DNA from 3 places in the Teredinibacter haidensis genome. Region 2 is predicted to be linked to each of the others. Evidence: predicted binding sites of a transcription regulator. Region 2 holds the regulator's gene; each other region holds the start of a gene.

Region 1 (6,411 bases), 1.1 Mb from region 2:
ATAATAATGTTGTCTTCGCGTAAAAAACGGGTTTGATTGTGCTGGCGATTGGAACCGCTCATTCCCGCGTGGTAGGGCAGGGCGTTAAAACCCTGTTGTGTCAGCCATTCGGCAGTGTCGTCTACTTTTTTTCGAGACAGGCAATAGACAATGCCGACGTTGCCCTGTTGCTCGCTGCGCAAAAACTGTAGCAGTTGTGTTCGCGGTTTGTTTTTTTGTTGTATGCGATATTGAATATTGGGGCGGTCAAAGCCGCTGATAAATTGTTGTGCTTCACTCAGCTGAAGGCGTTCGATAATGTCGGCGCGTGTGCGTTCGTCGGCGGTTGCCGTTAGGGCGGCGCGGGGAATCTGTGGGAAAAGTTCGTGCAGAATATTCAGTTTTAAATAGTCTGCGCGAAAATCGTGGCCCCATTGGGCGACGCAGTGGGCTTCGTCGATGGCGAACAGTGCGATGGGAGATTGCTGCAATAGCGCTATTGTGCGCTCCTGAATTAAACGCTCTGGGGCGATATAGACCAGGTCGATTTCACCATTGCGAATGGCATTTTCTGTTTCTCGGGTGGTTTCCCAATCCTGCGTGGAATTTAAATAACCCGCGTTTACCCCCAGCTCGCGCAGGGCGCTTACCTGGTCTTCCATCAGTGCAATTAACGGTGAGATAACGACACCGACACCGGGGCGGGCCAACGCGGGAATTTGATAGCAGAGAGATTTACCGCCGCCGGTCGGCATAATGACCAGTGCGTCACCATCGTTGCATAAGCAGTCGATAATGCTTTCCTGTGGCTCGCGAAAACTGTCGTAGCCAAAGGTATGTTGCAGTATTTGCAGCGGAGTCTCTTGCATTGTTAAAGGTAGCCGCCCCTAGGGTACTGCGTGACCTTTGGAGGCTTCCCAAATGCGGTACCACTGCTCGCGGTTGAGCTCAATACTTTGCGCTTGCAGGGCAATTTTATAGCGCTCGATTTTGCTGGTGCCAAGTAACGGGAGTGTGGGGCAGGGTAGCCCAAGTACCCAGGCGTAAATCACCGGTTCCAGCTCGTTCAAGCCGAGTTCGTCTGCCACGATCTGCAAGGCTTGCTGGATACGCTTGCCCTTTTCGTCTTCGGGCTGCATTAGTTGGCCACCGGCCAAGCAGCTCCACAGCATGGGAGTGATCTGATTCAGCGATGCCTGCTCGAAAAACCCTTCATCCAGCGCATCTAGATTGTACGGGGAAAACTCTACTTGATTGGTAACCAAGCCCTCTGGCGTAAAACTTTTAACGTGGGCATTGAGCAGTTCGAATTGGTGGAGGGAAAAATTGGAAACGCCAAAATACTTTACCTTGCCCGCTTGCTTAAGGGTTTGAAAGGCATCGGCGACTTCTTCTGCGTTCATCAGGTAATCGGGGCGGTGGATAAGCAGTACGTCGAGGTAGTCGGTGCCCAGATGCTGCAAGGAGGTCTCTGTGGAGGCAATAATGTGTTTTTTGCTGCTGTCGTAATGGTTGACGGCCTTGGCACCCATAGGGCCGAAGCCCGCAGGACGAATGCCGCATTTACTGACGATTTCCATCGACTGACGCAGTTCTGGCTTGATCTTAAGTGCGCGCCCAAAAGGCTCCTCGCTGCGGTATACCATTGCATGATCAACGGTTGTGATGCCCATCTCCAGATGCTGTTCGATAAAACTGACTAATTCCTGATCGCTAATACCCCAGTATTTTAATCGCCAGTACCCGGCAATAAAGCGGGAAACTTCGGGACCTTGGGTCGACATGCGCGTGCGGGAAAGAGTCATAGTCGTATCTCGTATGAAAATGGGCCGCCATTGTAACAGCTACGGCGTGATGTTCCTGGCCGATCTCGCGCTTGGGGTGTAAGTCGTAGGGGAGGGGGTAATGTGCCGAATGTTCGCATAGCGGCGCTTCAATAGAAGAAATGCCAGCAAGGCGCTGGCATTTCGGGCTGCGTAAAGTATTTGTGGACTATTTTTACGCTTTTCTGCGGCGGCTCAGGCCCAGAGATGCCAGACCAAGGCCAAGCAGAGCGAGTGTAGAAGGCTCTGGAACATCAACGGGAATATCGACATTTTCTAAACTATCGCCCATAACATAGCTATAGGTGAACGTGATGACTTCATTTGCGAGCAGATCGCCGATATCAAACGCGAGGCCGATGGTGTGATCACCATTGCCTTCGTCGGTACCGTTCAAGTAAAACTGAGGGTCAATGCTCCAATCGTCGGATACGCCAGTGTTATGAGCAACCGCGGAATCTGAGTACAGGCCGATGGTTAAACCGGTTCCCGTTCCTTCCGAGTGTACCCAGTCTTCTGCAGCCAGGCCATTGCTTGCGTCACCGGGACCATGAACCATGAGTAATTCGATCGGGATCGGGGTCTAAAACGCGCAGAAAGCTTACAGCGGTCAAATCTGCCAACGCGGTTAGCGTTGTTGTCATCGTGATGCGCTCATCTCCATCGTTGTAGTAAGTGTCTGTTTCCAACGCGAAGAGGGCGTTGAATGCACCCTGCCAATTAACAGATTGGTCGTAAGCGCTAATACCGGAAGTGTCGGTTATTGAGGTCATGCCGATGCTGGAAAGGTCATCGTTGTTGTTACCTAGGATGCCCGTTTCATTTGATGATACATAAAAACCTTCAAATGGGGTTCCTGGCGTTAGGTAATCATCAATAGGCCAGGATCCTGTACCGCTTGCATCGTGCACGATGCCTGGAGAAGTTGTACCACCGTAACCGAGGGTGCCGTTGTCACTCACTGCGGTGTATACATAGTCTCCTTCCATTACGACTGGAGTGGCATGCGCCGTTGCGGTAAAGGTCGCTACGACTAAAGCCGCGGCTATTTTGCATTTCAACATGTTGTATTCCTTATACTGTTTGTTGTAGCTAAAAAAGAGGTGGTGAGTTGAAGGCAAGTAGTAAACCATTTCCCTGAACTGCTTGATACATAAGGCTTGGCGGCCGGTAGTTGTCAATTTTTACGACGTTATGGACCTTGTTTTTGTGCCGTGGGTTTGGGAGAGGTAATTCTAATGTTAAAGCAAAATGAGGAGGTCTTTCATTACCCTAATAAAGCCCAAGCAACGTCGAGTGGTCTCTGACAATATCTCGTGAGTCGCCCTCGCCTTGTCAGCGTGAATGTCTAACGTTCAGAGACGGTTGGCCTCGCTAGTTTGTTGACGTGGCGACAGCGGGTAGCGTTTAACGCAAGCGAATGTATGCTATGGCGAAGAAGAAAAATACACTTTTCAGGTTTTTACCGTTATTTAAGTTGCGAAAAACGTTGGCAAAAATATTGCTCGTAAATGAATGTCGTAAATCGAGACGACATCTTTATTGTTTTGTGGTCCATATTTTTGATTTTTAGCGCATACTGCTCAACACTCAGTAGTGTGATTAATTGGTGCTAGAGTTTAGCCATTCTTTTCGATCAAGGAGCTTTTGGTATGAGTTTGAACAAGCGTTATTTAAAGTCTAAGCCCGTGTGTAAAGTAAAATTTATCGCGCCAGATCCACTTGTCGTAGACGCCAAAAAGGTCTATCTGGCAGGGGAATTTAACGGTTGGGACTATTCAACCACGCCTCTACGTAAACAAAAAGATGGTTCCTATGCGACGACTTTAGATTTGGAGACAGGGCAGGAATACGAGTATCGCTACGTCCTTGATGGCGAGCAATGGGAAAATGATTACGATGCGGATAAATACGTGCCCAACAGCTGTGGTGCGGATAATTCGGTTGTTGTGGTTTAAAGCCTATTGTTTGCATTAACGCCCTGAATTAAGTCGCGCGTTTCAAATTAGCACTCGATAAGTGCAATCAAATTATAAATTGAATTTTCTCAACGCGTGTCATGAGCTGTTGAAGTAACCTGCCTGCTTTGAGGGGGAGGTTACTTAAGAAAACCCTGATTAAGTTTAATGTTATTTTGGCCTCTGGGCCTTCCTTGTCTCCGCACTGTCTCTTTTTGAACAATTGGGCGAGGAAGCCCCGAAGGGCGAGCCCAAAACACCCTTTTTTACGTTGCACGTCTTTGCTAAGGGCTAAGGTGTGCGCCTTGCCAATAAACGTTTTGGTTCAGGCAGAGCAGACCTGGATTTGATTGGGTTTGCCTGATCGCTAGTGATGATGCCCGCCCTCACCATGGGCATGTTTGTGGGTTATTTCTTCGTCTGTTGCCGGGCGGATACTGATAATTTCGACATCGAAAGCTAAGGTTTTACCGGCAAATGGATGGTTTGTATCGATCGTTACCATCTTTAAGCCGGTTTTAATTACGCTCGCATTAATAACACCTTTTTCGGTATTAACCTTCACGATCATACCTGGTAGCAGGCGTTTGTACTTTCCCGCTAAATGCTTAATGGGTACCTTTTGCGAGGCGTTTTCGCGGCGCGGGCCGTAGGCCTGCTCGGGCGGCAGGGTGATGGACTTCTTCTCGCCGACTGCGAGCCCGGCCATGCCTTCTTCCAGCCCTGCGAGTATATTGCCATGCCCGTGGAGATAGGCCATGGGGACAGAATCGCGGTTGTTTTCCAGCTCTTCTCCACCGGCTTCGCTGAGGCTGTAGTGAAAGCTGACAACCGTATTTTCGGTAACGTGCATATGAATAACTCTCGATCAAAAAAGGCGATTATACCGTTAATAAATATTACTGCGGGGCTGAGTTTTCGAATGTTGATATATACAAGCGCTCAACCTTGTCTCTAGCCCATTGCGTTTTACGTAAAAACTTTAGAGACGACTTAATAGAGGGCTCACTCTTGAAACAATTGATATTGATTCGCTCAGCCAGACCTTCCCAGCCATAGCGATCCACCAATAGGGTTAAAACCTTCTCAAGTGTAACGCCGTGCAAGGGATTGTTTTTCTGCTTATCGCTCATAGAATTTAGGTCTCACGCGTACTTTAATTTTTAGCTTGCACAACAACACCCCGATAACTGGAGCGTGTTGGCCTGATGTTTATTGCGGCACAATCTTTAATGTAGTGTCCATAAATTCAATAGTGTCACCGGCAACAATTTTCTTTCGTTTTTGGGTTTCTACAACACCATTCACCAACACTTGCCCATCGTGAATTACGGTTTTTGCCTCGCCGCCGCTGGAAGCAAGCCCCTCAAATTTTAATATTTTGTAGAGTTCAACAAATTCTTTTGAAATTTTGACTTCTTTCATTGGTTGGTCATCTCGTTAACGTTAATAAACGTACAGTGCTGAAGAACTAGGGTTTTTTGCCGTAGGGTGGCTTGGTTACTGTAAAAAAACGCCTATAAAAAATGCGTAATTATGGCTTCGATGCTTTTTGAGTTACTTGCCCTCTGCCCTAGGGGCGGGCATAAAAACACCATTGATAATAGACCATCTAGCGATTGGATAAGTGATCCCGAAGTGGCAGAAAAGAAGCCAGGCGAGATTTTACACCAATGGCCACGGATATTAAGAAATTTAAAAATGCCGAAATTAGGCCTGTGCGTAGGTAGGCGTTTTTTCTGCTAGGGCTGTTTTGCCTCGCTATGTTGGTTTTTAACCCGTTGCTGCCGATACCCGGAGGGGGATATACCTGCTACCTTTTTAAAACGATTTGAAAAATTGAAAACGTCTTGATAGCCAACGGTATTGGCGATTTGTACCAGCGGCCAGTTGGTATCGGTGAGTAGTTGTCGGGCGCGCTCGATGCGCAGGCTGATTAGCCGTTGCATTGGGCTTTGTCCGTAAACCTGCTGGCAGAGCCGGTGCAGGTGCGGCGCAGAGTAGTGTATGCGGCTGGCCATATCGGCAACGGTCCAGTCTACGTGTAGCTGCTGTTGAAGCTCGTTAAACATACCTTCCAGGCGGCGGGTTTGGTCCATTTCGCTGCGGCTTTGACTGGGGCGTTTTCCCAGCGCCTGGTTTAAATACTGCTTTAGTTGTCGGATGGGAGATTTACGCATGCTGCTGCTGGGCTCGTAGTAGAGCTGGCAGAGCAGGTAGTAAATGGGGGCGGCGACAGCGCAATAGCGGATATCGCTCGGCTCGCGATTCAGGTGCTGCCATTGGTCGGCATCGTCCAGGCAAAACCAGGCGGTTGCCCAGCGATCGGAATCGAGAGAAAAGTGAAAGGGTTTGTTTTTGGGGAGAAGGGTAAGGGTGTTGGCTTCTATGGCTTGTTCGCCCGCAGGCGTAAGCAATTTACCTCTGCCTTCGGTGGTAAATAGTAAGGTGTGGTGCTCGGGTGCCTTGCGGGCAACCCAGTAGCGACCTCGCAGCTGGGATACCCCGGCAAATTCTACCGCCAGTGAGCGCAGCTCTGGGACATTATCGGTATTTAGAAAGCGTTCGTGGCACTCGGGGCCCAGTTCTAACAGGTCTTCCCACTCTTGCACGGTAACTCCCTAATGATAGTTTTGAACATGTTGTTGATA
Region 2 (6,411 bases):
CGGTGCGCAGCGTAATATCTGTGCCCTTGGACGCGGCCAATAACATCAGAGACATAATACTTTTGGCGTCGGTAGCTTTTCCCTTAGCGACAACTTCAATACGGGAAGAGAAACGATTGGATAGGTTGGCCAGCTTTGTTGCAGCCCGGGCGTGCAGTCCGAGTTTATTGATAATTTGAATCTGCTTTTCCTGCATAGAGTTTCCACTGCTCCGTGTTAGGGTCTACGAGCCGACCCTAATGACCGGGTACATTTTCCAGTTGGCGATGGCGTGTTTGTACATTGGTATAGTCGCCTTTAAGTGTTTTGGCGAGTCTTTCGCACATATAGACAGAGCGGTGCCAACCGCCGGTACAGCCAATGGCGACCGTTAAATAGCTGCGGTTGTTACTTTCAAAATGTGGGATCCATTTGCGTACAAACTGCAGAATATCGTTATACATTTCTTCCACCTCGTTTTCTGCGTCGAGGAAGCTTATTACCGGAGGTTCCAGCCCGGTGTGGTCTCGCAATTGGGTACTCCAGTAAGGGTTGGGCAGGCAGCGTACATCAAAGACAAAGTCTACATCGACAGGTACGCCGTATTTGTAGCCAAAGGATTTAAACATTAGTGCCATGCCTTTGGTGTCAGAACCCACGACAATATGTTTGATGGCACTGCGCAGCTCATGCAGGCTCAGGTGGCTGGTATCGATGGTGACATCTGCGGCGGCGGCAATGGGCTGCAGTATGCTTTTTTCCCGTGAGATGGCTTCGTTCAAACCGATAAACTCATCGGAGAGCGGGTGTCTGCGGCGGGTTTCACTAAAGCGCTTAAGCAGTATTTCTCGGGAACTGTCGAGAAAAACAATTTGGTATTCACTGCGTTCAATACCGGAGCTATCTATCAGCTCGGCGAGTTTGCTGAGGTCACCGTAGATATTGCGCGCATCAATCCCTATCGCAAAGCGCTGCTCTTCACTGCTGATGCGGTCGCCGATCTGCTCGATTAAAGCGGGCAGCAGGTTGGCGGGTAAGTTATCAATACAGGTGAAACCCTCGTCTTCCAAGAGGTGTAGAGCAGAACTCTTACCTGAGCCAGATCTTCCGCTGAGTATAAGCAGGCGCATGGGTATATACCAAAGGGGGATAAAATCGTAAGCGTTGTACGGGTAAACCCTTACCCGCAGTGTGTAATTTTACTGATATTAGATGGTTATCAGTTTACACCAGCCGCGACACGAAACAATTCTTCATTGCTGCTGCAGGCTTTTAGTTTACGTGTGAAGTTCGGATTCTGTAAGGCTTCGGCAAGGGTGGCGAGAGTTTGAAGGTGTGAGTCTTCGGCATCTTCAGGGACAAGGATGGCGAAAATAACATCTACCGGGGCTCCATCGACGGCATCAAAATCGACGGGATGATCGAGAGTGATACAAGCACAGAGGGTTTGATTCGAAGCGGATAAACGGCAGTGGGGGATGGCGACGCCCTGGCCTATACCGGTCGAGCCTAAGCGTTCGCGGGCGATCAGGCATTGAAAGATGGTGGTTTCGTCTGTATCGGGTAGGTCGCTGGCGAATAGGCTGGCTAGGCTTTCCAGTACACGCTTTTTGCTGGCGTCGGTAGCTTTGGCTTTACAGCGTTCATCGGTAAGAATGGTTGATATCTGCATAGTAATAACGTTTTTACGTGTCCTTTCCAGCCGCGCGTAGTAAGCGCTTTTAGGAGGTATAAGGCGGAAACAGGAGCGATAACGCCCATGTTTGCGACCCGGAGCTGCAAACTGGCGCGCATTCTACCAGCATTCATTGAGGTTCCAAGTCGTTATCAGGACAGAAATCAAAAAAGCCTTGAATTTAAACCAGTCGCTTGCGTTCATTCGAGGGTGGTATGTGCAAGGATTCGCGATACTTTGCAATGGTTCGGCGCGCTACCTTAATACCCTGCTCGGCTAACAGTCCAGTAATTTTAGAGTCACTTAGCGGTTTCCGTGGGTTTTCTGCCGCCACAAGTTTTTTGATGATGGCGCGAATGGCGGTAGAGGAACATTCGCCGCCTGAATCGGTGGCGACGTGGCTGGAGAAAAAGTATTTCAGCTCAAAAATACCTTGGGGTGTGTGCATATACTTTTGGGTGGTTACACGAGAAATGGTGGATTCGTGCATCTCCACTATTTCAGCGACGTTGTGCAGCACCATGGGTTTCATTGCTTCCGGGCCGTAGTCGAGGAAGCCCTGCTGTTTTTCCACAATACAGGTGGATACTTTGAGTAAGGTTTCGTTGCGGCTTTGCAGACTTTTCAGAAACCAGCGGGCTTCCTGCAGATTGTCGCGTAGAAAGGTGTTGTCTGAGCTGGAGTCGGCACGTTTGACGAGGGAGGCGTAGCTGGTATTAATGCGCAGCTTGGGTGCGATATCGGGGTTGAGTTGTACCATCCAGCGGTTATTCACTTTGCTGACGAAAACGTCTGGCACGACATACTCGGTTTCGTCGCTGCCTATGGATTCCCCTGGGCGTGGGTTTAGGCTTTGAATGACGCGAATGGCGGCCTGTAGTTCGGGCTCTTTTATGCGCAGTTTTCGCATCAGTTGTTTGAAGTCGCGGCCGCCGAGCAGGTCCAAATAATCATTAACCAGAGCTTTGGCGTGGGTAATATCAAGGGTGTCACTTTGCAACTGTCGCAGCTGAGTTAGCAGACATTCGCGGATATCCTGGCTGAGTACGCCAGGAGGATCGAACTGTTGAACCCTATGTAGAACTGCCAGCATTTCGTCCATCTCAAGCTCTTCGTGGTGAGCTTGTAGGCCGGAGAACATGTCATCCAGCTTTTGCCCCAGCAATCCGTTCGGCTCTACGGCGTCGATTATCGTTTCCGCTATTTCCCTGTCCAGATCCGACATGGGAGTAAGGTTTAGTTGCCAGTGCAGGTGGTCTTGCAGGGTTTCGGCTGTGCCGCGACGAGATTCAAAATCGTAGTCATCCGAGTCTGGTTTGGCAAGGCCTGAGCCGCTGGGTGCGGTCTCGTAGATGTCGTCCCAACTGGTGTCGACGGCGAGATCGGTGGGAATGTTATCTTCGTTCCAGTCGGTATCGGGCTTTTCTGGCTTGTCGTCGCTATTCGTCGGGCTGGCTTCCTGACTCTGGCTATTTGGCGTTTCGCTTTGCTCTCCGCTGGTACCGGTATTTTCACCCTCTTCGGAGGTCTCGAGCATTGGGTTTGAGTCGAGAGCTTCCTGAATTTCTGCCTGAAGATCCAGCGTGGAAAGCTGCAAGAGACGGATGGCCTGTTGCAGCTGCGGTGTCATGGTGAGTTGTTGGCCGAGCTTTAGTTGGAGGGACTGCTTCATATGGCGACTACTAACTTCCCGTGAAAATTAGATCGGGCACCAATTGGCATTTGGGCTTGCTCGGAGTCGGTGCGGATTAGACGTAGTTTAGTCTCCGCCGTCGGGACAATCAATCCTTTTAAAGCAAAGATTGTGCCGGTAGATATGGCTGGCTGGCGGGTAATGTCAAGTATTGGCGCGACTTATAGCGTGAAGTGTTTCCCAAGGTAGACTTCACGTACCTTTTGGTTACTGAGAACGACTTCTGCGCTTCCTTCCGCAATAATGTGCCCTTCAGATACTATATAGGCTTTTTCACAAATATCGAGGGTTTCACGTACGTTGTGGTCGGTAATCAGTACGCCGATACCGCGCTGCTTCAAGTGTTGGACTATCTGCTTAATATCACTGACGGAGATGGGATCCACTCCGGCGAAGGGTTCGTCGAGCAATATGAATTGTGGCTCGGTGGCGAGAGCGCGGGCAATTTCAACGCGGCGGCGCTCGCCGCCGGAGAGGGCCATGCCCAAGCTGTCGCGAATATGCTGAATGTGGAACTCATTGAGCAGCTGTTCCATGGCTTCATGGCGCTGTTTTCGGCGCAAGTCTTTGCGGGTTTCTAAAATCGCCATAATATTATCGGCGACGGTCAGCTTGCGAAACACGGATGCTTCCTGGGGCAGGTAACCCAAGCCCTGGCGGGCTCGTTCATGCATAGACATATGGGTTACATCGGTATCGCCAATGGATATATCGCCGCGGTCTGCCTTAACGATACCGGCAATCATATAAAAGCAGGTGGTCTTTCCGGCCCCGTTGGGGCCGAGTAGACCGACAATCTGTCCATCCTCCACGGAGATGGAAACGTCGATTACAACTTTGCGGCCTTTGTAGCTCTTTGCTAGGTGGTGCGCGTGTAGTTTAGGCATTGGGGTGTTGGGTTCTCGTTATTCTTGCGGCTGTTCTTCAGTGGAAAGGGCTTTAGGGGGGATGACCATTTTTACCCGGCGGTCATCGCCGGAAGCATCGCTTTTTCCGCCCGCTTTTACCACGGCTCTTTTAACATCGTATTCAATGCGGTTGCCGCTCAGACTGGTCCCTTCCTGTTTAAATGCTGCGTTATCAATCAGAAACAGGGTTTCATCGGTAATGCGGTACTCAAGGCGATTAGCTTGCGCTGTAACTGCCTCCTGACCCTTTTTTGGGATTTGGCTCAAGCGAGCGGGTTTTCCTGTGGCGACAACCATGGAATAGTTGTCGTTACGGCCGTAGATAATGACCTTCGCTGCCGTAATTTTCATGCTGCCCTGTTCCACAATAACCTTGCCGGCGTACGTGGTCGTGCCGTTTTGGTCATCCAGTTCGGCGCTGTCGGCTTGAATACTTAAATCTTGAAAGCGGTCGTTGGGGAGGGCGAGACTATTGCCGCCCATGGATATCAGCAAAATAGTGCTAAACATTCGGCAAGCGAAATTATTCAGGTAGTGATTCAGTATCATCTCGGTTTGCTTGCGTAGGGTTTCTGTGAATCGCCTTCACTTTATTGTGGAGTTTGATTTTTCGTTGTCGAAAATCTGCGGTCATACCCACGGCATCTATCTCGCCGTAGGCCGAGTGTATTTTAACAGGCTCTTGCGTGTACGCGACTTTTTCTGCGGGATTTATTGTGAGTGAGCTGGTATTCAATTCTGTCGGCTGGATGTTGCTCAGCGTTTCCGATTGCCAGATACGTACATTATTCCACAGTGTAATTTGCTCGGTGTTTCTCACTAATTTTCCGTTTTCCGCCTCTACTTGCCAAGGCGCTTTTTCTTCATATATTTCAAAGCGAGGCTCAAAAATAAGGGTGTATTCTTCTGCTGAGGTTTTATTGTCGGCGCTTTCGACTCGATAGTGTTCCAGTTTGCTGGCGGTAAAAGAATAATCAAGTTTGCCTTGATCGCCAAAATGCTGAGTTGAAGCATCTTTAGCGACAGCATAGGGAAAGCTGTGGCCATCTTCGTCCTGCCATTTAGGTGGAGTCAGAATTTCCTCGGAAGAGTCCCACAGCATAACAATGGCGCTAATACCCAAACATATAAACAGTATGTATAGCCGGTTTTTAACCATGTTTAGCTCAAGTATTTATCTAAAGCGGCTTTGTAAGTGCCCTGCGCTTTCATAATAAGATCGCACGCCTCGCGCACGGCGCCTTCTCCGCCGTTAACGGAGCTTTGCCAGTGGGCATTTTCGACCACTTCGTGGTGGGCGTTGGCTACGGTTAACGCGAGGCCGACTTTACACATAACGGTTAGATCGGGGTAGTCATCACCCATAAAAGCAATATTTTCGAGTTCGCAGGGGTATTCTTCTAGTAACTCCTGCAGAGCAACAAATTTATCTTCGCGCCCTTGCTTGAGGAGTTTTAGGCCGAGGTCGCTTGCACGCCTTGCGACGATGGGGCTGTTGCGACCGGTAATAATACCCACTTCGACACCGGAGTTGCGCAGCATTTTCATGCCGTGGCCATCCAGCGTGTGAAAGGCCTTCATTTCGTAGCCGTCGCCGCTGAAATAAAGTTTGCCATCGGTTAGTACGCCGTCCACGTCTAGCAGCAATAGCTTTATGGCGCGGGCTTTTTCATCAATTTGTTCTAGAGATAGGTGCTTCATACCAGTCCTGCCTGCAGCATGTCGTGCATATGGAGTATGCCAATGGGGTGGTTGTTGTCGGCTACGACCAAGGCGGTAATTTTGTGGGTTTCCATCAGGTTAAACGCCTCGGCCGCCAGTGCGGTGGGTAGAACTGTGCGTGGGTTTGTACTCATAACCTGGTCAATAATACTGGTTTTAACATCGAGGTCGCCATCTAGACAGCGGCGCAAATCACCATCGGTAAAGACACCCAACAATTCGCCCTCGCTACTGACGACAGTGGTAATGCCAAAGCTTTTTTTACTCATTTCGGCAAGAGCGTCCATCAGACTGGAGCCGGTCTGGACAGCAGGGAGCGCGTCGCCGCTGTGCATTACGTCACTAACATGTAATAGCAGCTTTTTACCGAGCGCTCCACTGGGGTGGGAAAATGCAAAATCTTCCGCCGTAAATCCACGTGCTTCCAAGAGGGC
Region 3 (6,411 bases), 810 kb from region 2:
TTCAACCTGATGAAGGTCAATATCGAGTGTTAGGCTGGGACGCAACGGGCGTTGTAGAATCCGTTGGCCAGCAGGTATCTCTGTTCAAGCCCGGCGACAAGGTATGGTATTCAGGCGCATTAAACCGCCCCGGTGCAAATGCCGAGTATCAGTTGGTCGACGAACGCGTAACCGCAAAAATGCCCGAATCACTAAATTTTGCAGAGGCCGCGGCGCTGCCACTAACGTCTGTTACCGCATGGGAGTTAATGTTCCATCGTTTAAATTTACCCACTACAAGCTCTGGCAAACTGTTGATTATTGGAGCGGCCGGCGGTGTTGGCTCTATTATGATCCAACTTGCCAAGCGCCTCACCCAATTGGAAGTTATTGCTACGGCTTCCAGGCCAGAAACAAAAGACTGGGTAAGGGCATTGGGGGCCGATTATGTTATTGACCACAGCAAACCACTCGCCGATGAATTAAAGGCTATAGGCTTTGACAACGTAGATTATGTGACGAGCCTGACAAACACAGACGATCATCTGCCGTCAATAGTCGACATCATTGCACCACAAGGAAAACTGGGTGTTATTGATGACCCAGAAAAACTGGATATTATGCCCTTTAAGCGCAAAAGTATTTCGATTCACTGGGAACTCATGTTTACACGTACTTTATTTGAAACTGATGACATGATCGAACAGCACAAAATTCTCACGAGCATTGCAAAAATGGTCGACGATGGCGAGTTAAAATCAACTGTCGCCGATAATTTTGGCGCAATCAATGCGGCTAACCTTGTAAAAGCACATGCCTTGCTTGAATCTGGCAAAGCGAGAGGAAAGATTGTTCTGTCTGGCTTCTAATGAAGCCTCCTAGCCTGGGCTGTTCGGTATTACGCTAGACCATGAGAGCATCACCGAAAGCTAAAATCGCAACAGCCTATGGCTGGCCCATAAACCAAAAAAATACTGGAGTAGTGCCAGTCTTCAAAATTTCGGGGGAGTATGTACGGCAAACAACCCAAAGTTGAGCAATTGCTAGCAGCTTACTGGAAAACTTAAACACGCCCCTCCGCGCAAGATAAAAGTGAACGAAAGAGCGAAGTTTATAGCAAATAAATAAGCCTTTTTTCACCGTGCAGGCAACGCAGATAATTTCTCCAAAGGCCTGCTAACGGCAGTCAATGGTAGATAGAATGGGTATAACTAAAGCCAGTTAATCCCCGATAAACTAACGAAACTAAGTGTTTTTCAATTTACATCGCGCAACAGGCACGTCTGCGAGACATGCCAAACCTGAACAATCGATGCTACAGAGGTCGTCATATTACTGCGGCCAAAAAGCAAGACGTCAATACACACCCATCTCGCACTGCTGCAAACAAACTCTTACGCGTAAACCGGTGCAAACGATTTTTCTGGTTCTTGCTCTGGCCCACTGTCCGCCCAATAGGGTGACAACTTTCGAAGCCTGGCAATAATGGGAGGAACAGCTTCAATTACCCTTTCAATTTCCTCCTCGGAGTTATAGCGAGAAAGCGAGAATCTTACGGTGCCATGTGCCGCAGTATAGGGTATACCCATCGCTTTCATGACGTGGGAGGGTTCCAGAGAGCCCGAGGTACAAGCCGAGCCACTCGAGGCAGCAATTCCATATTTATTCAGCAACAACAAAATAGCCTCGCCCTCTATATACTCGAAGGCGATATTTACGGTATTGGGTAAACGGTTTTCCGTATCACCGGTTACAAACGCATTGGGGACACGAGATAAAATCCCTTCTTGTAGCTTATCGCGTAATGCACTCACATAGGTATTTTCCAGAGCCATGTTTTTCAGAGCTATTTCGGCAGCTCTACCCAGACCAACTATCGCTGCGCTGTTTTCAGTACCAGCACGACGACCGCGCTCCTGATGCCCACCGCGCAACAGGGGGCGGAATCGAGTACCGCGCTTTAAGTAAAGTACACCTATGCCCTTTGGTCCATGTAATTTATGCCCAGAAAGAGACAGCATATGAATGGCAGAATCTTTTACATTAACAGGTACTTTCCCCACGGCCTGTACCGCATCTGTATGGAACATAATACCAGCGTCCTGCGCCATTCCTGCCATTTTTTCGACAGGAAATAGTGTACCGGTTTCATTATTGGCCCACATAACACTAACGATAGCGACCCTATCCGACAGCAATACTTGATATTCCTGCAAGTTTAAACGGCCTCGCTTATCCACTTTCAAACGGTGAATGGTATACCCCTGGGATTCCAGGTTTTCACATAATGTTAAAATAGCAGGGTGCTCTACTTCCGTAGTAATAATTTCTTTACGTTCAGGCTGCGCACGCAGCGCCGACAAAATAGCGGTGGAATCGGACTCAGTACCACAAGAGGTAAATATTATCTCCGAATCATGTTCCGCCCCCAAGAGAGTTTGAATACTGCTACGAGCCTTCTTTATCGCAAAACCCACTTTGTTGCCAAAACTGTGTAAAGATGACGGATTACCAAACTGCTCGGTAAAATAGGGCAGCATATCCGCGACCACAGCAGGATCAACCATCGTAGTAGCATTATTATCCAAGTAGATATCATTCATTTCAGGCTCCCATAAGCGTTGTGAGTTTTTCCTCGCCAACCGGAATAACTTTTACAAACTCGCCCAAACTTTCCATTAGCTTTTGCTGTATACCGCCAACAGTAGCTGTAGCAAGCTGACAACCTACGCAGGCACCTACCAGCTTGACATAGATATTTTTACCATCAACATCCAGCAACTCAACATCGCCATGGTCGCGCTGTAGCGTTGGGCGAATATCATCCAATGTCGCCTCGATTTTGTGAATGCGCTGCACCAAAGTCATCTTTGCTGGCTTTTCGGGTTCCAGTATTTTCACTACAGGACCATTATTCAAGTGCACAATATTTTTCTTGGTAGCAGCAATGGGGGCTGGTGTAAACTTTTCGCCACGCTCGGCCATTTCATCTACCAGAATTTCTTCGATTTTTTCATGGCAGGAAGAACAACCACCTCCGGCCTTAGTATAGTTGGTGACATCTTCCACAGAAGAAAGGCTATTGGATTTTATCGTATCGCGAACCATAACTTCATCGATAGCGAAACATTTACAGACAAGTGCGCCTTCTTCGTGATCATCCTCGATTTCTTCTCCTCGATAGTTGGCAATTGCCGCTTGTAGTGCCTCACGCCCCATAACCGAGCAATGCATTTTTTCCGGTGGCAAACCATCTAAATAATCGGCGATATCCTGATTACTGATTTTCAACGCGTCATCAATATGCAAGCCTTTAACCATTTCGGTTAAAGCCGATGATGAGGCGATCGCGGAACCACAACCGAAGGTTTGAAAGCCAGCCGCCGAAATAATATCAGTCTCCGGTTCGATTTTTAGCGTGAGCCTTAACGCATCTCCACAGCTCAGCGAGCCGACGTCACCGGTACCGTTGGCATTGACAACAGCACCCGCATTTTTTGGCTCGTAAAAATGTTCTTTAACTTTTTCCGAATAGTCCCACATAAAAAACTCCTCGCTTCGGTATATCTGAGCCTTAACGGCGTCATTAGCAGGTAAACGAATCGCCGCAATCGCAAGACGTTTTAGCGTTAGGGTTTTCAAACTTAAACCCACTACCCTCAACACTTTCTATAAAATCTACGGTTACGTTTTTTAGCAATGGAACACTGGCTTGATCTACCAACACAGTTACCCCTCCACAATCTACAAGCTGGTCATTCGCGGCCGGCAATTCTTCAAGCCGCAAAGTGTATTTAAACCCCGCGCAACCACCACCTTCAACTTGGATACGCAATCCAGCAATAGGCTTTTTAGCGCTGATAATAAATCTGTCGACTGCCTCTACAGCCTTACCCGTTAACGAAATCATATGGCTTTCCTCTTTGGCAGAAACTTTAGTTACTGAATACGAGGATTGTTTTGCAAGCGGTGTGCCACCACATAAAGGTTAAAAAGCGCTGAATATTCAACACCTTATCCATAGCCTCGATTCATGTGGAGGAACTGTAACGAATCTATTTTGAATATTTGTAGGTTTTACGACAGACAACGGAGGGATTAGACACAAGGGATAATAAAAAGTGGGTGGGTTACGGACTACTGCAACCCACCCCATAACGTGATTCACGAATAAAAACGCTCTAGTTGCACTTCGCGAAAAGTGTTGGAAGGCTTTCTATGTTTTTTCTACTAAAACTACGGATATAAGCAGTATCGCTGAACGGATCCGCGTGCTGAATTTACCGTGAGCGGGGATTATTCTTCTGTCCACACACAAAGTATTATAATTCTGCCACCTCGCGGTAGTCATTGACTAATTTGATGGCTTTATTCAACAGGATATGAGCAGCGGCTATCAACTTTTCCGGTGATTCGAAACCAAAACGGTGGACATCGCGCTGAATTTTATCCAACACAACCAATTTTCCAACCGTAATCAGCACTCGACCAAACCCCTCGTATGTCAAATTGACTACGGGAACGGCCATAATACCGGTTTCTTTTTCGATCAATTGAGAAATTCCATTGTAAAAGGCTTTTACTCTCGAGACAGTCGTTTCATCTGGATCACCGACTAATGGAATTTCCCGCCTTCGCGCTTTTGTCAGGATCATAGGGTCCAACACTCTGGCATCACTCCATGTATCGTAGGTGCCGTAGCTATCCACTGCTCGTAACTGAATAATCATTTGCTTGATAAAGGGATCGTTCAGTACAACTGCACCCTCTTCTATAACAGCGTTTACATCATCGCCCATAGTTACCGTCCTTTTACACGTAAACCATCGTTAGTATTCCAGATTCCAGGAGCCAATACGATCAGCCGAGCGTTGGCGTAAAATCGCTTTGGCTAGCCAATATGAGGGCCGTTCATTCAATTCTTGTCGAAACGCTTTCAGCAGTTGCTTAATTGCGATATCTTCCGGTACTTTCAGAGGCTGAATATTGCGTTCAAGTAGCTGCTTTACTGCCGACGCGCCACACGCGCGGCAATATACCGCCACACAGTCGTCCAACAGCTCCAACTTATGCACCAGCTTATCTTCCATATCAAGCACGCCAATATCACAAAATTCCGCAATGGTTAGCAGGCTTGAAGCTTCTGAGTTAACGCCATAAATGGCAAATGTTTTCGCGGAGCCAAAATGCTGATTCACCATTCGATTATTATCTGTCGCAAAAGCAATTTTTAAAATTGGCTTAATATCATTGCTGGTGATGACACTAAGTTTTCGCGTCAGGCTTGCCATTGCTAGTGCCTCAAGTCCTTTTCTTCGAATTGTTTCGATAATATAGACTCGTATGGCTGGACCCCTTTGTGATTTTCAACTAGCAGATTGGCTAACTCAAATAATGTCTGTTGAGTTCCACGGTATCCAAACCAGCAGCGCTGAAACCCACCGATAAAATCGTACTGTGGAAAGCCCATTCTCAAAATCGGAATACCCAAGCGCCTGGCCGATTCCACAGCATGGCTGCTACCTAGAAATAACTGCGCACGGTTCAACATTGCCAACTGTTCTGCATCATCAAGATCCCCAACGCTTATACGATCTAAATCAGTTTGAATCAACGCGCTATTTTTGTCAGAGGCACGAGCAGGCACCACAGCAGCGACCGTATGTGCGCCCATACTTCTCACTAGTCTATCGAACCCCAACACCAGATCAGAGTCACCCGCGATGGCAATGCGGGAGTCTCCAATCATAAAGTGAGTATCCAGCATCGCATCCTGTAATTGGCTACGCTGCCGCTGCCATTTGATCGGCACGTCCAGTCCACTTATTTCACTGAGTACCATAAACCAATCGTCTACGGCGTCCTGTCCGATTAGGTGGCCAAAATGAAATTCCGGTACTGACGTTCTTTCCTGCAACGTCGCAGCTGCCGTTATCATACTTTCCCCCACAACTAGAGTTGCGACACTTTCACCGGATATTTTAATATCATTAACAGATACTCCACCGGACGTCAGCGGATTAAAATCGTCTTCATCGAGATGACCATCTAGTGAGCCGGACAGATCGGGAATTAACAGCGGTCTTAAACCGAAGCTTTCAATACTCTCGCTGATAAACTCCAGATCCCCCGGCGTTAAGTTACCACCACACAAAACGTTCACCTGTTTTTTTCGCAGTCCAACACGACTGTGGTCCTGTAGCACCACACGTTCGATAATAGCTTTTACCGCGAGCGAAAAACCACTTTCAAAACAACCGGCATAATCTGGAGTGTTAACCGGTACAACGATCACATCTTTAAACTGCGGATAGGTTTTGTGAAACTCCTTAATAGCGCGATTCAGATCACAGCCCTGAGTTTCAGATAATCCTGTAGAAAGCAAACCAATCAACGCGGGCCTGCTTTTTTCGCTAATGGTCTTTAAGGCTT

Evidence for each region. The regulator sigma-54, encoded in region 2, starts transcription at its own class of promoters, with help from an activator protein. The targets are predictions, from matches to a motif close to TGGCACANNNNTTGCNNT.
Region 1: the regulator sigma-54 is predicted to act here: its motif matches at 3,293-3,310, upstream of H5715_RS18075 (isoamylase early set domain-containing protein).
Region 3: the regulator sigma-54 is predicted to act here: its motif matches at 3,939-3,956, upstream of H5715_RS09705 (HesB/IscA family protein).

What each region holds. Positions count from the first base shown of each region.
Region 1 is NZ_CP060084.1:4,420,392-4,426,802, forward strand. It holds gene recQ (DNA helicase RecQ) at 1-848, opposite strand, end outside; gene H5715_RS18060 (aldo/keto reductase) at 867-1,784, opposite strand; gene H5715_RS20110 (PEP-CTERM sorting domain-containing protein) at 1,978-2,361, opposite strand; gene H5715_RS18070 (hypothetical protein) at 2,342-2,866, opposite strand; gene H5715_RS18075 (isoamylase early set domain-containing protein) at 3,455-3,760, shown strand; gene H5715_RS18080 (FKBP-type peptidyl-prolyl cis-trans isomerase) at 4,128-4,613, opposite strand; gene H5715_RS18085 (VF530 family protein) at 4,660-4,893, opposite strand; gene H5715_RS18090 (RNA-binding S4 domain-containing protein) at 4,973-5,185, opposite strand; gene H5715_RS18095 (AraC family transcriptional regulator) at 5,503-6,372, opposite strand.
Region 2 is NZ_CP060084.1:3,293,500-3,299,910, reverse strand. It holds gene H5715_RS13170 (HPr family phosphocarrier protein) at 1-196, opposite strand, end outside; gene rapZ (RNase adapter RapZ) at 237-1,109, opposite strand; gene ptsN (PTS IIA-like nitrogen regulatory protein PtsN) at 1,199-1,651, opposite strand; gene H5715_RS13155 (RNA polymerase factor sigma-54) at 1,836-3,326, opposite strand; gene lptB (LPS export ABC transporter ATP-binding protein) at 3,509-4,234, opposite strand; gene lptA (lipopolysaccharide transport periplasmic protein LptA) at 4,253-4,765, opposite strand; gene lptC (LPS export ABC transporter periplasmic protein LptC) at 4,779-5,414, opposite strand; gene H5715_RS13135 (KdsC family phosphatase) at 5,417-5,956, opposite strand; gene H5715_RS13130 (KpsF/GutQ family sugar-phosphate isomerase) at 5,953-6,411, opposite strand, start outside.
Region 3 is NZ_CP060084.1:2,483,259-2,489,669, forward strand. It holds gene H5715_RS09690 (zinc-binding alcohol dehydrogenase family protein) at 1-848, shown strand, start outside; gene nifS (cysteine desulfurase NifS) at 1,374-2,582, opposite strand; gene nifU (Fe-S cluster assembly protein NifU) at 2,584-3,621, opposite strand; gene H5715_RS09705 (HesB/IscA family protein) at 3,566-3,889, opposite strand; gene H5715_RS09710 (NifX-associated nitrogen fixation protein) at 4,302-4,778, opposite strand; gene H5715_RS09715 (NifB/NifX family molybdenum-iron cluster-binding protein) at 4,809-5,270, opposite strand; gene nifN (nitrogenase iron-molybdenum cofactor biosynthesis protein NifN) at 5,273-6,411, opposite strand, start outside.